3 regions of the Thalassotalea fusca genome follow, and region 1 is predicted to be linked to each of the others. Evidence: riboswitches for the same ligand, from Rfam matches in the RefSeq annotation. Region 1 holds a riboswitch; each other region holds the start of a gene.

Region 1 (4,279 bases):
TATGAGGTTTGTTCAGTTCGTTTACTTCATCATAGCGTTTAACATGTCATCTTGGCCTTGCAGTGCTTACCAAGATAAACACGTTGAATTCTTGAATGATAATCACCACAAAAGTAGTAATCTGCCATTTTCTCAAGCTGTGAGAGTAGGGGAACTTGTTTTCTTGTCTGGAGAAATTGGTGTGGATAAGACTACAGGGAAATTGGTCACGGGTGGTATTCGAGCGGAAGCAAAGCAAACGATGAATAACATTAAATCAACACTCGCCGCGCACGGTATGTCAATGGGATATCTGGTAAAGTGCACCGTTATGCTTGCAGATATTAGCGAGTGGCAGGCGTTTAATGAAGTTTATATTAGTTATTTTGAACAACCTTACCCCGCGAGAAGTGCGTTTGGTGCGAATGGGTTAGCGCTAGGTGCTAAAGTTGAAGTGGAGTGTATTGCGAGTTCGGCGTAATCGAACTCGCCCAGTTGAACTTTACTAAAATTAAACGCAGTATTTTAATTTCAAGAAGCTCAATAAATGATTAATTGCCGTCTATTCATCAACGACCATCTGAAAGCCGCCGAAAATCATACGACTACCATCAAACGGCATAGGAACATCAGTGAGTCTAGGATCCTCCATCACTTTCTGCATACCAGCATCACGAATGTCACGACTAGGCCAGACTATCCAAGAAAACACAACAGTCTCATCATCTTTGCATTTTACGGCCATAGGAAACGAAGTGACTTTACCTTCGGGGACATCTTCGCCCCAGCATTCTATTAATCTTAATGCGCCATGATCCTTAAACACTTGCGCTGAATCTTTTGCATGTTGAATGTATTCAGATTTATTGGCTGTTGGCACTGCAAGTACAAATCCTTCTATAAATTCCATATATTTCCCCTTGTGTTTAAGTTCATTTAATCATAGCCCAAAACCAAAACGAGTGTAATTGAGGTAAGTTTGGTAATAACTCTTCTTAAAGCTCGATAAACTTTCTAATTGCTGATTCTCTTGCCATTGCATCTTCAAACCCGAGCTTAATGAGCTGTTTACAATAGTTTTTTTCAAATAGTAGGTAGCTAATAATACTACTTTCGGAATCGTTTGTTATTCCGAAAGTACGAAGTAAGACTTTAATCGGTATGGGAAGGTCATTAAAGTATTCTACCGCCATTGCATTGAAATCATGGCTAGGGTTAATCAAGAATGAATCTATCCTTTTGAGCCCTTCATGGCTTTTCTTATAATCGGTAGGCAGCTGCTCTAACGTTTGGTTAATGCGATGCATCCGTTCTAAATCACTTTGTAAAGTATCAGAAAATATACCATCAAGTAAGTGACCAGCTACTGTTGAAGCCGTCGGAGGGTGAGGGTTGTTTTCTCGCGCATGTAATGGCTCTTTTGGTTGTTCGACACCCACGATGAATAGCTTTCTACCACCAAGATGAATAGCCGGACTTAATGGCGACAGCTGGTGGATAGAACCATCACCTAAATGTTCCCGTTGGATTTTTACGGAAGGAAACACGAGCGGAATAGCTGCCGATGCTAACAGGTGTTCATTTGTCAGTTGGCTAGGCTGGCCGCGTCTTTTTGCGCGAAACCACGGAGAGATCGAGCTTTTGGACTGATAAAAGCTAATGGAATTCCCGCTACTATAACTTGATGCGGTAACTGAAACAGCGTCTAAATAGCCTTTAATAATATTGTTGTCAATTCGATTGTAATCTATGACGTCATTAAGTAGTCGTCGTAATGGCTCGTTGTTTAGGAGACTTCTCGATTTTCTATTCGCGTAATCTGCCTGAAAACTTGCCAACATACCACGGCCAATGTGACCGAAAACTCGCATAGTGTCGCTATGATATACATGATGGGTTTTAAGGTTTTTCCACACCCACTCTAGCTTTTTAACGCCTAAATGAAAACACGATGCATAACATGCCAAGGCAGTACTATTGATGGCACCAGCCGATGTACCGCAGATGATAGGAAACGGTGTAGCATGATGGCGAGGCATAAATTTAGCTATCGCCGATAATACCCCAACTTGATAAGCGGCACGTGCGCCCCCTCCAGTAAGTACTAGTGCATTGCTTGCATGAGTGTTATTACGTTTTCTTGTCATTCACTGGTGGGTTTTTATTAGATTTTATACTTAGTTACATTGTAATCAAAAAATGTAAGTTTCACTACTTGTGATTTTGTGGCAAAAAAAAACCAGCATAAATGCTGGTTTTTTAAAGACAGAAGAATTATTAACTTGTAAAACATTAATATTAACGTCTACCTGTTAATAATGTTTAGCTACTCACGCGTGCGTTGGCAGCTTCTATCAAAGGTTGCGATCCAGACTGGATTAGCGCAAGATTTTCTGAAACTACTTTCTTAGGTAATTTACCTATGATTAAAGTACCCGTTTCGTTTGAACCTCTTGCTGATGCAAACTCCAGTAAGTTCTGCCCATTACATTGAATACTCTTAAAAATCTTACGAATTTTCAGTTTATTCGTTTTCAAAAATGTACGCATACGTTTTTTATCGTCGGCAGCTACATATTCACATACGCTTTGCGCAATGTTACTTGCTTCTGCTTTCGGTGTATAAACGGATGACGTCAATGTCAAAACTGTAAGGGTAGATGCTAATAATAATTTTTTCATTTTAATAACCTTAAATCTTAAATTAGTTAAAAAAAGAAAAAACCACAGGACGTACCTATTAACTCGGTAACTCCGCTGTCATAGTCCAACATAATATGTTTAAACCTTAGACCGGTGGTTTTGCGTCGTACGTTTTCGCGTACTTTGCCTTTTCTTTGTCGAACTCTAGTATGCGAAATTACCATGTTAAATGCAAGGGTATGGACATTTTATCTATTTTCTATGAAGGCAGGTTATTTTATTTTACTTAAATATCAACAGAGTATGGTAGGTGGGTAAAATATTAAATTGCAGAAATTAGCGAGGAATTGTTGTTAACTTATCAATATTAACTAACTGATTTGTCAATACTTTGTAATTTTAACTGATTTCTGTCATTAGCATTTTTGCTAATGACAGAAGATTATTCACTAAAATTGCATTTCTGGTACAACATCAGGCACAACAAGCTCACCTTCAGTAAGCTTAACTATTTCTTCCACTGAAACGCCAGGAGCACGCTCTAGTAAATGGAATTTACCGTCTTTAATTTCGATAAAGGCTAGGTCAGTCAGTACTTTCTTAATACAACCTTTTCCTGTAAGTGGTAAAGTACAATTGCTGAGCAACTTTGATTCGCCATGTTTAGACGCATGCGTCATTGTCACAATAATATTGTCTGCACCAGCAACTAGGTCCATGGCGCCGCCCATACCTTTGATAAGCTTTCCCGGAATCATATAGGAAGCGATATTACCATGAACGTCTACTTCAAAAGCACCAAGTACTGTTAAGTCGACGTGTCCGCCTCTGATCATGGCAAATGATTCCGCGGAATCAAAAATAGAAGCGCCTGTGGCCATAGTAACTGTTTGTTTACCAGCGTTAATAAGATCTGCGTCTATGGTCTCTTCTGTTGGGAATTCTCCCATACCTAATAGGCCATTTTCAGACTGCAGCATAACTTCCATACCTTGTGGCACATAGTTAGCTACTAACGTCGGAATGCCAATGCCTAAGTTGACGTAATATCCGTCTTGTAGCTCTTGTGCTACACGCTGCGCAAGTTGTTCTCTTGATAAAGCCATTGGTAACCTCCTTACGAACGAATTGTTCTTTGTTCTATGCGTTTTTCGAAAGTGCCTTGGATAAGACGATCAACGTAAATACCTGGCGTATGAATTTGATCAGGATCTAGTTCTCCTGGTTCAACGATTTCTTCTACTTCAACTACCGTAATTTTACCAGCAGTGGCAGCCATCGGATTGAAGTTACGTGCGGTTTTACGATAAACGAGGTTACCAAAACGGTCGGCTTTCCACGCTTTTACAATAGCAAAATCGCCAGTAATTGATGGTTCTAGAATATATTTACGACCGTCAAACTCACGTTCTTCTTTGCCTTCGGCAACTAAAGTTCCGTATCCCGTTGCTGTAAAGAATGCTGGAATACCTGCACCACCAGCGCGCATTTTTTCGGCCAGTGTGCCTTGAGGTGTTAATTCAACTTCCAATTCACCGCTCATCATTTGACGCTCAAATTCAGCGTTTTCACCGACATAAGAAGCAATGATCTTTTTGATTTGACGATCAGGCAGTAAAATACCCAATCCAAAATCATCTACACCACAGTTGTTTGA
Region 2 (4,279 bases), on a different contig from region 1:
GTTGTTTGTTCGTAGTAACGTCATAACTCAGCACTTGGCTATCGGTTAAGTAAAAAAGCACTTCAGTATCGTGACCGGCTAGCGTACCTGCGCTATAGGCAATGGCCTCATTTGGCATTTCTACGGTTGTTGATTGGATATCAGCGTTATCGATATTTTTAAATAGTATAAATTGCCTACTCGCAAAGGTTTTATCGGCAATAAGCAAGTGCTTAGCTGCATTATCGTTATGTAACCACATTGTGTGTCCACTTAATGCAACGTCGGCTTTCAACGTGGATTTGTTAAAAGTTAAGTTTTGCGTATCAGTTTTCTTCGCGATGCCAGGGCTGGCAAAAAGTAAGGCGCAAAGGCTGATCGCCAGAGACGTTTGATTGTTATTATCCATTTTGTCCTCTATCTGACATTATTCCGTTAAATCATCGGCTCTTATGCCATGCTTCACAAAGAATGGTAAGAAAGGCGAATCAGTTCAATCTGCAAAGCATAAAGCGCCAGATGAAAATATGCTACGGGGAATGTATTACATTTTGTTTCCGACTGCGCAAAAAAGGGAGGAAAACAAAACCTTTATACTTCTAAATGAAAAAAAACAGGAGTTAATAACTCCTGTTTAAAATCATCTTTCGATGGAAGTAGAGAGAAATACTAAATAGACTGTTTTTTTAATTTTTGTCGAGTAACCAGCCCCGCAAGTGCAAGAGCAAATATTGCAGAGGTAGCAGGCTCTGGGATTTCAGTTACCGTTGTTTGTGCGACGATAAGTTCTGCATTCTCATTAGCCGGGGTTGGTGTTACAAACGGCGAGTTTTCACCTTCATTTTCTGAATCACCGTCGTTATTAGCGGTGAACTCTTCGTTATCATCACCTGTAGGAGAGTTTGGCTCAGTACCTTCTGGGTCACCTGCATTATGGGTGTTTGGCGAAGTATTTTCTTGCTGTGCTACTTGTTCATTGTTTTGTTCATCCGAACCATTCGTATTGTCATTGCCTTCTTCTGCACCCTGTGGAGGTGGGCTTCCAGCAACAGTAATAGTTGGCGCGTTGTTTCTTTGGTGTTGTGCAGCTACTTTTTTGAATGCCGCAATGATCGCTTCTTTTGGATCGTTGAGTTGATTATTACTCATATCACCATTGGATGATGGTAAGTACATTTCAATGCTAAACATATCTGGTGTTAAAGCGGGCATCTTTGAACCGGCATAAGCAATGTAACCACTGGCATTATCCTTTCCATTTGATCTACTTGCCGTTGCATATGAACTCGAAGATTTTTGCGAAAACGGCGAAAATTCATCGATACTGCCGTTGGAGTAAATACCGCCGTTGTCGATATTTAATATAGACGCGCCCGATAAAGCAGAAGAAAGTTCAGCATCTTCGTTAAGCGCAATTGCATAGTTAGGCATTGCAAAGGTCGGTTGGTCCAAAACATTGACAACAAGACTAAACGCAGTTTTACGCGACTCATCGTCACTAACGAGTGAAACACTTACTGTCGTATCTTTCGACACTTCTTCAATGTTTAGCGTAAGGACATTGTTTTTTACTTGTCCTGAAATCGTGTCATTGTCGCTGTAGACAACGTAATTACTGTTAAATTGGTGGTTTAGATCGATAGGGATATTTAGCACTGAATTTTCAGCGGCTAAAATATTGTTGTTTTCCATACCCGAAAGGTAATAGCTCAAACGTTCGTCGGAGTTTTGCTCGTGTTTTGAAGAGGTTACTAAGCTGGCATTTGCTTGTGTCGCGAACAGAGTGCTTAATACTATCGCGCTAGTAACTAATCGAAATGAACCCGTTTTCATGTGCAATTTCCTTGTCTCAATTCAAACATCCAATAGCTATATTCAGCAGTAGTAACTAATGTGATGTAGTTGATTAATAAGGCAAGAAAACTTGGTGAGTTCAATTTTTCAGCAACCCCGCTACCATAGTTTTCACCTTAGGTCGGAAGCTTTGCGTATATGGATTTCGCCATACTTGCCTTTTACAAATTTTTGTCAGCGTAACGTAAAGTACAAAACTTGTAAACTAAAAACTGTTTTTGTGTTTGTAATTACTGAAAATTTTGAGAAGTTTTTGGCAAGTCGATAGATATATGTATATGCATTAGAGCCAGCTTGCTACGTCAACTGAGAAATTGACTCCTCCAATTTCACTCTATCCCATTTCATAGTCAACTGTGTGCGGCTACATACGTATTCACACTATTCAGTGCTGGAATTGTTGTTTTTTTGTTCGATGATATGAGGGGTAACAATAATTTAACAACAATAACTAAGCGGGAATTATATGAAAAAAACAACAATACTGAGCCCTCTGGTAGGCGCTTTACTGGTCACGGTCGGAAGCATTCAAGTGCAGGCGGCTTCGCAACCGACTACATTTGTCCATCTGTTTGAGTGGCAATGGTCTGATGTTGCAAAAGAATGTGAAAGTAATCTTGGGCCAAATGGATTTGCAGCGGTTCAGGTATCACCACCTAATGAACATATTCAAGGTGATGCATGGTGGACAAGGTATCAGCCTGTTAGTTATCAACTAACCAGTCGAGGCGGTACGCGAGCGGAATTTGTTGACATGGTCACTCGCTGTAAAGGCGTTGGCGTAGACATATACGTAGACGCTGTTATTAATCATATGGCTGCGGGAAGTGGAACGGGGGTATCGGGAAGTTCGTATGGTCAAAAATCATTTCCAGACTACAGCCCATGGGATTTTCATGACACTTGTGCAATCAATAATTATGGCGACCGCTGGCAAGTGCAAAACTGCGAATTAGTTGGTTTGGCAGACTTAAACACTAGCTCATTTTATGTACAGGATACACTAGCAGGTTACCTGAACGATTTATTGTCCATTGGTGTCGCGGGTTTTCGTTTAGATGCCTCAAAACACATGGCAGTTGAAGATATCCAAGCTGTGCTGGCAAAAGTCAATGGAACACCTTTGGTCTTTCAGGAAGTGATCGACCAAGGAGGAGAAGCGATAAGTGCCAGTGAATACCTTAGTACGGGTTTAGTTACCGAGTTTAAGTACTCAACCAAGTTAGGGGAAACGTTCAAACAAGGGAAGCTCGCTTGGTTGAAAACATTCGGCGAAAGCTGGGGGTTTATGCCTAGCTACAATGCGGTGGTGTTTGTTGATAATCACGATAATCAGCGAGGGCATGGCGGTGCTGGTAACGTAGTGACCTTTGAAGATGGTCGTTTATACGAATTAGCGAATGTGTTCATGTTAGCTTATCCGTATGGCTATCCGAAGGTAATGTCGAGTTTTGCATTTCATAACGATACTGATGCTGGTGCGCCTGATGTACCCGTCCATAACAATGGTCAACTCATGTGTTTTGCGCAAGATTGGCAGTGTGAACATCGATGGCAGTATATCGCTGGCGCAGTTGATTTTAGAAATAATACCGCAGATAACTGGACAGTGACCAATTGGTGGGACAATGGTAATAACCAAATTGCATTTGGGCGAGGTAGTGCTGGTTTTGTCGCTATAAATAAAGAGGATAGTACTATGTCTGTTTCGCTTGTAACGGACATGGCACCGGGGATTTATTGTAATGTGCTTAACGGACAACTCAGTGAAGATGGCAATTCATGTTCAGGAGATACGGTTGAAGTGAGCGCTAACGGAACAATTGATACTAATTTAGCTGCTTGGCAGGCATTGGCGATTCATCAAGGTGCTAAAACTAGTCAAATTGTTCCACCTAGTGACGGTTGGCAACGGACAGTGGTATTTATTTCGGCCAATACCCAAAGTGGGCAAGATATGTTCGTGCGTGGTGGTATTGACCATGACTATGCTCGTCAGCATATGGGCCTAGAGTGCACTATCACTAACTTTTTGTGTGCAATCCCCATTAAGCATCGCAACCTTAAAAATGCGACAACATCACCGTGGAAAGTAGGAGACAGTTACCTTGACTGGTATGGAGCTCAAATAAACCAATCGAGTGCCGCTGAAGGAACACCGCTAGACTGGACTATCGATTTGTGGCCGATAAATTGGGGAGAGAAGAAAACGGTTGCCGTTGATGGTTATGGTGAAGAACCCCTCAATGTTTGGGGCGCACATTACTGGATGCTAGATGTGGATATGGATTGTGATAGAACGGCGAATGGCTGGTTCGAACTTAAGGCCTTTGTCAAAAACGGTCAGGGTTGGGAGTCTGACATTTCACAACAAGGGATTCCTTATGCGTCGAATAATCACATGGCGCAATGTGGTAAAATTAACCGATTTATCTTCAACCAATCA
Region 3 (4,279 bases), on a different contig from region 1:
AAAATCGATGTATTGCGATTGTACTAAGAATGCTTTTTGATAGTCCCCTCTGCCAGCGTATAGTGATGAAAGCATTGAAAATAATGAGATCTGCTTTGCTGTGAGTTCTGTGTTTTCAGCGATCGCCATGGCTCTAAGTAAATAAGTTTGATATTCGTCTTCTAACGACAACGCGAGACTATTCTTAGCCAGTGTAATCAGAGTATCTAAATACGGCTTTGATAAGTTTTCAACCGAGAACAAAGCTTCCGCCTGCACAAGTTCCTGTTGTGCTTCTTGATAATTGTTCATGCGGTGCAGCACCTGTCCTAGTCCTAAGTGTGCGTAGGCAAGCCGAATGGGTGCATCAGCAAGTTCTGCGTATTTTTTTGCTTCCCAATAGCCGTTATATGCATCCTCAAGTCGGTCCGACATAAGGTACGTAGTTGCCAGACTATAATAAGTTTTTTCGACGTTTTGCTTCATATTGAGGTCATAGCGCAACTTGAGCACGCGATTGTACAAAGTGATCGCTGAGTCGAAGTCCTCTAAATAAAATCGAGACAATGCTAAAATTTCGATAACTTCAATGTGTTCCGAAAATTCTTGATGTGCCTTTAATAAGTCGTCCACTTCTTGCAAGTCGGCAAAAGCTAACGCATGCTCGCCAACCAATGCGTTAGTCATAGCTCGATAACTAAGGGCAAGTAGACGATAAAGTGCACTATCTAGCTCTCTGGAAAGCGCCACCGCTTCTATCGATAGTTGCTTTGCTTGATGAAATTTACCTTGAGCGTAATGCCCTTGAACTATTTTTAACTTTAGATTTAGTACAAGTTCAGGCGAAATATCTTCAATCGTTAAGCCGTCTTGCGCAAATTGCATGGCTTTGGCTAACGCACCTTTGTTGATAGCGGTATCGGCCAACAAGATAAACATTTTGGCGATCGTGTTCTTGTCATAATACTGTCGGTTAGCAATTACAGCAGTCGCTAGTTCAACTACACCATCGTAGGGCAGCATTTCTTTGTTCATCGTGTAATATTTATCAACATGCGCAGTATTATGGCTAATGTCTTCGACAATATTAGCTTGTGACGCTGCTGCATAGACTAAATGAGCAATCAAAACACACTGGATTAGTTTGCGGCTAATCATCCGATTAAATGAATCGTGATTTTCAGACAGCACGGCCACTCCATAACGATGAACGACAAATAAATTCGACCACTAGGCTATGCATAATACTGAAATTAATCAAGCAAATACAAAAAAGGTTTACATTAAGATATTTATACCTATAATGATTATCAGAGCCGCTAAAGCTCGAAAAGGGCAAAACTAGTGAAAACTAGTGACGCAAAGTTACCGGTCTAAGGGGAAACCTACGACAGCGGAACTACCGAATTTAGATATAGTGGGGGCTTATCTATACTTGGTCATACTGCTGACTAATTTCCCACGGTAATCTTTGCGTGCCTTCTCTTTTTTTCATAGATCCTATCTATTAATTCTTTTTGTCTACCAATAGTCAATTAGCTATGCAATAGTACTTTTCTATTGCCGTTACACTAATCATGCAACAGCTGTTTCAATCTTGAGCGTTGCGCCTGCTTATTTATCCACTCATACTGTTTCCACATTACATGACGGCTGTTGTTGCCACAGTTCAATTAGGATTTATTATGAAATACAGGAAGTTTGGTCATTCAGGTCTATACACGAGTATCTTATCAGTTGGAGGGTGGAAAAACTTTGGCATTCGATTGAATGAAAAAGAAACCGATAGCATTATTCGATACGCTGTCGACAATGGTGTCACCACATTCGATACTGCCGATGTCTATGGTCCGGCCGAAGCCGCTATGGGTAAAGTGTTTAGCCAGCTAAACCGCGACAATCTGGTTATCTGTACCAAGTGCTACTGGCCTATGAGCGACAACGTAAATGATCGTGGACTATCGCGGAAACACATACGAGCGTCAGTCACAAATAGCTTGAAACAATTACAAACTAACTACATCGATATTTTTCTTTGTCACCGCTATGACAACAATACACCTCTGCAAGAAACGATTAGAACATTCAATGACTTGATTCGAGAAGGCAAGATTCTTTATTGGGGTACAAGTGCATGGACGGCTGAGCAACTCATAGCAGCCTACGATATTTGTGAGCGCATGGGCTACGAACCGCCAATTTTGGAGCAGGCAGAATATTCACTTTTAGAGCGTGCCTACGTCGAAAAACACCTGTCACCGCTTGTTGAATCCAAGGGGTTAGGGTTAATGTGTTGGAGCCCATTGGCGTCGGGCATTCTCGCAGGAAAAAACTTAACAAACCAGATTCCCTCCTCTTCACTCATAGGCAATTACAGTCAACAAATGCGAGATAAATATCATAATACGGCCAACCTCGAAAAGGCCAAGCAGTTACAAGTGTTGAGTATGGAAGCAGACGTACCAATGGCCACTTTGGCGTTGTCGTGGCTGATATCGCGAAATATTGTAAGCAACATTGCGATTGGCGTCTCATCATTGGAGCAAATACAAAGCAACATCGTTGCCTGTCAATATGAGCTGCCAGCAGATCTTACGTACGCCGTTGAAGAAATTTTCATCGCTTAAAATGGGAAAGTTGCGCGATTACCAATCGCGCTATTTAACCAACACAACTCATGTTCGCGTGGTTAGTTCAAATTCAACCCATTGTGTTGATGCAATATATCGTCGATAAATTGCATAAACTTCCTAACGTGAGGCTGACGTGAAGAAGCCTCACGTACAACCAGCCAGATATTGACTAGCTGATTAGTATTGGGTAACGCTACAGGAACATACTCATTGAGTTGACGTGCGACATAATCCGGCATAAACCCAGTGCCAATTCCTGCCTGCATTGCTGCTAAGGCTTCAGAAAAATCTGAAACCCTTAGAGCTTCGTGCCAATTACCTACATTTTGAATCAATTTGTTGGGGAGAAAGTCGGCATCTCTTATGTGCCAGCCAATGAAAGGGATGGGCACCTGTAAATCAATTTCCATATCTTTGTGCCGGTAAAGACTAATTCTTGTCGACGCTAGTCGTTTGACTACCAAGGCGCCTTTTTCAGGGCGGGAAAAACGAATCGCCAAATCCCAATCTTCACTGACCAAATCCACGAGTTGCATCGCAGTATCAATTTCGATCATCACATTAGCGTTGTCTCGATAAAATTCTTGTAAATGAGGCAGCACAATAAACCTTGCGATATCAGCAACAATAGAGCAACGAATAATCTTGGGTGAACTTGAATTGTAATGTCGAATTGATTGGATAATATCCGTTAGATTACTATCTAACGTTTTACAATGCTCAGCGAGTTGTCGACCTTCCTCTGTCAGAACAATACCATCGGGGTGTCTTCTAAAAAGTGAAATGTTCAATACTAGTTCAAGCTTCTCCATACGCCTGCTTAACGTTGACGTACTGACACTCAAGGCGCCAGCCGCCTTACGCATCTTACCATGTTCAGCTAATACCATATAACTATACAGCAAATCCCAATACTGACCTTGTTGGTTGTATCCATGCATATAAATCTTCCTTGAGCCATCTTCACAGCAAATTAGAAATTATTAAACTCATTTGCTACTAGAGCGTGTTGATCTTTGAGGTACAAATTTTTGTTCAACTTGAGCGTGCTTTGATCGCGGCGCTCGGTTTGTAGCATAGTTGTTCTACGTAAAAATCGAGCAACAATGAGCAAAGCGCGCTCAATTGAACCCTTCGGGCAGCGCCCGTTTGGCATTTATACTGTGTTATCGCCTTACTGGAGGAGAATAACTACACGACGAAGGCTCTGCCTAGTCTAAATGCCAAACTGTCAGCTGCAAAAATGAACAGCAAAGGTCAACACGCTCTAATAAAAATAAATAAATTATCACTCATGTGTCGCCGGAGCATAGTCTTACTGAAAACCGAGCATACATGAGAATCATTACAGGAAATATCATGAAATTATCCGTTTTTGAACGTGAATTAAATGCGTTACTTTCACCAAACAGGATCAAAGACTTTTGTCCCAATGGTCTTCAAATAGAAGGCAAAGGCACGATCAATAAAGTAGTAACAGGGGTAACGGCAACGCAATCACTTATAGAAGCCGCAATTGCGCGCGAGGCTGATGCTTTGGTCGTACATCATGGTTATTTTTGGAAAAACGAATCATATGTTATTCGTGGCATGAAGTATCAACGTATAAAAGCGTTGATTGATAACGGCATCAGCTTGTTTGCTTATCATTTGCCTTTAGATATACA

The links. A riboswitch is a leader RNA that binds a small molecule or an ion and turns the genes downstream of it on or off. The one in region 1 is predicted to bind cyclic di-GMP.
Region 2: it holds a riboswitch for cyclic di-GMP, as region 1 does, so the genes downstream of both, ACSLUK_RS10300 (PEP-CTERM sorting domain-containing protein) here and ACSLUK_RS17590 (DUF3718 domain-containing protein) in region 1, are expected to answer to the same signal.
Region 3: it holds a riboswitch for cyclic di-GMP, as region 1 does, so the genes downstream of both, ACSLUK_RS03585 (aldo/keto reductase) here and ACSLUK_RS17590 (DUF3718 domain-containing protein) in region 1, are expected to answer to the same signal.

What each region holds. Positions count from the first base shown of each region.
Region 1 covers NZ_JBQRUN010000020.1:40,311-44,589, forward strand. Annotated here, with positions in the region: gene ACSLUK_RS17575 (RidA family protein) at 2-460, shown strand; gene ACSLUK_RS17580 (DUF1428 domain-containing protein) at 542-889, opposite strand; gene ACSLUK_RS17585 (patatin-like phospholipase family protein) at 975-2,126, opposite strand; gene ACSLUK_RS17590 (DUF3718 domain-containing protein) at 2,302-2,661, opposite strand; cyclic di-GMP riboswitch class I at 2,724-2,820, opposite strand; gene ACSLUK_RS17595 (3-oxoacid CoA-transferase subunit B) at 3,072-3,728, opposite strand; gene ACSLUK_RS17600 (CoA transferase subunit A) at 3,740-4,279, opposite strand, start outside.
Region 2 covers NZ_JBQRUN010000007.1:28,070-32,348, forward strand. Annotated here, with positions in the region: gene ACSLUK_RS10295 (FG-GAP repeat domain-containing protein) at 1-388, opposite strand, end outside; gene ACSLUK_RS10300 (PEP-CTERM sorting domain-containing protein) at 649-1,812, opposite strand; cyclic di-GMP riboswitch class I at 1,920-2,002, opposite strand; gene ACSLUK_RS10305 (alpha-amylase) at 2,300-4,279, shown strand, end outside.
Region 3 covers NZ_JBQRUN010000002.1:287,348-291,626, forward strand. Annotated here, with positions in the region: gene ACSLUK_RS03580 (tetratricopeptide repeat protein) at 1-1,170, opposite strand, end outside; cyclic di-GMP riboswitch class I at 1,304-1,386, shown strand; gene ACSLUK_RS03585 (aldo/keto reductase) at 1,665-2,606, shown strand; gene ACSLUK_RS03590 (LysR family transcriptional regulator) at 2,669-3,553, opposite strand; gene ACSLUK_RS03595 (Nif3-like dinuclear metal center hexameric protein) at 3,972-4,279, shown strand, end outside.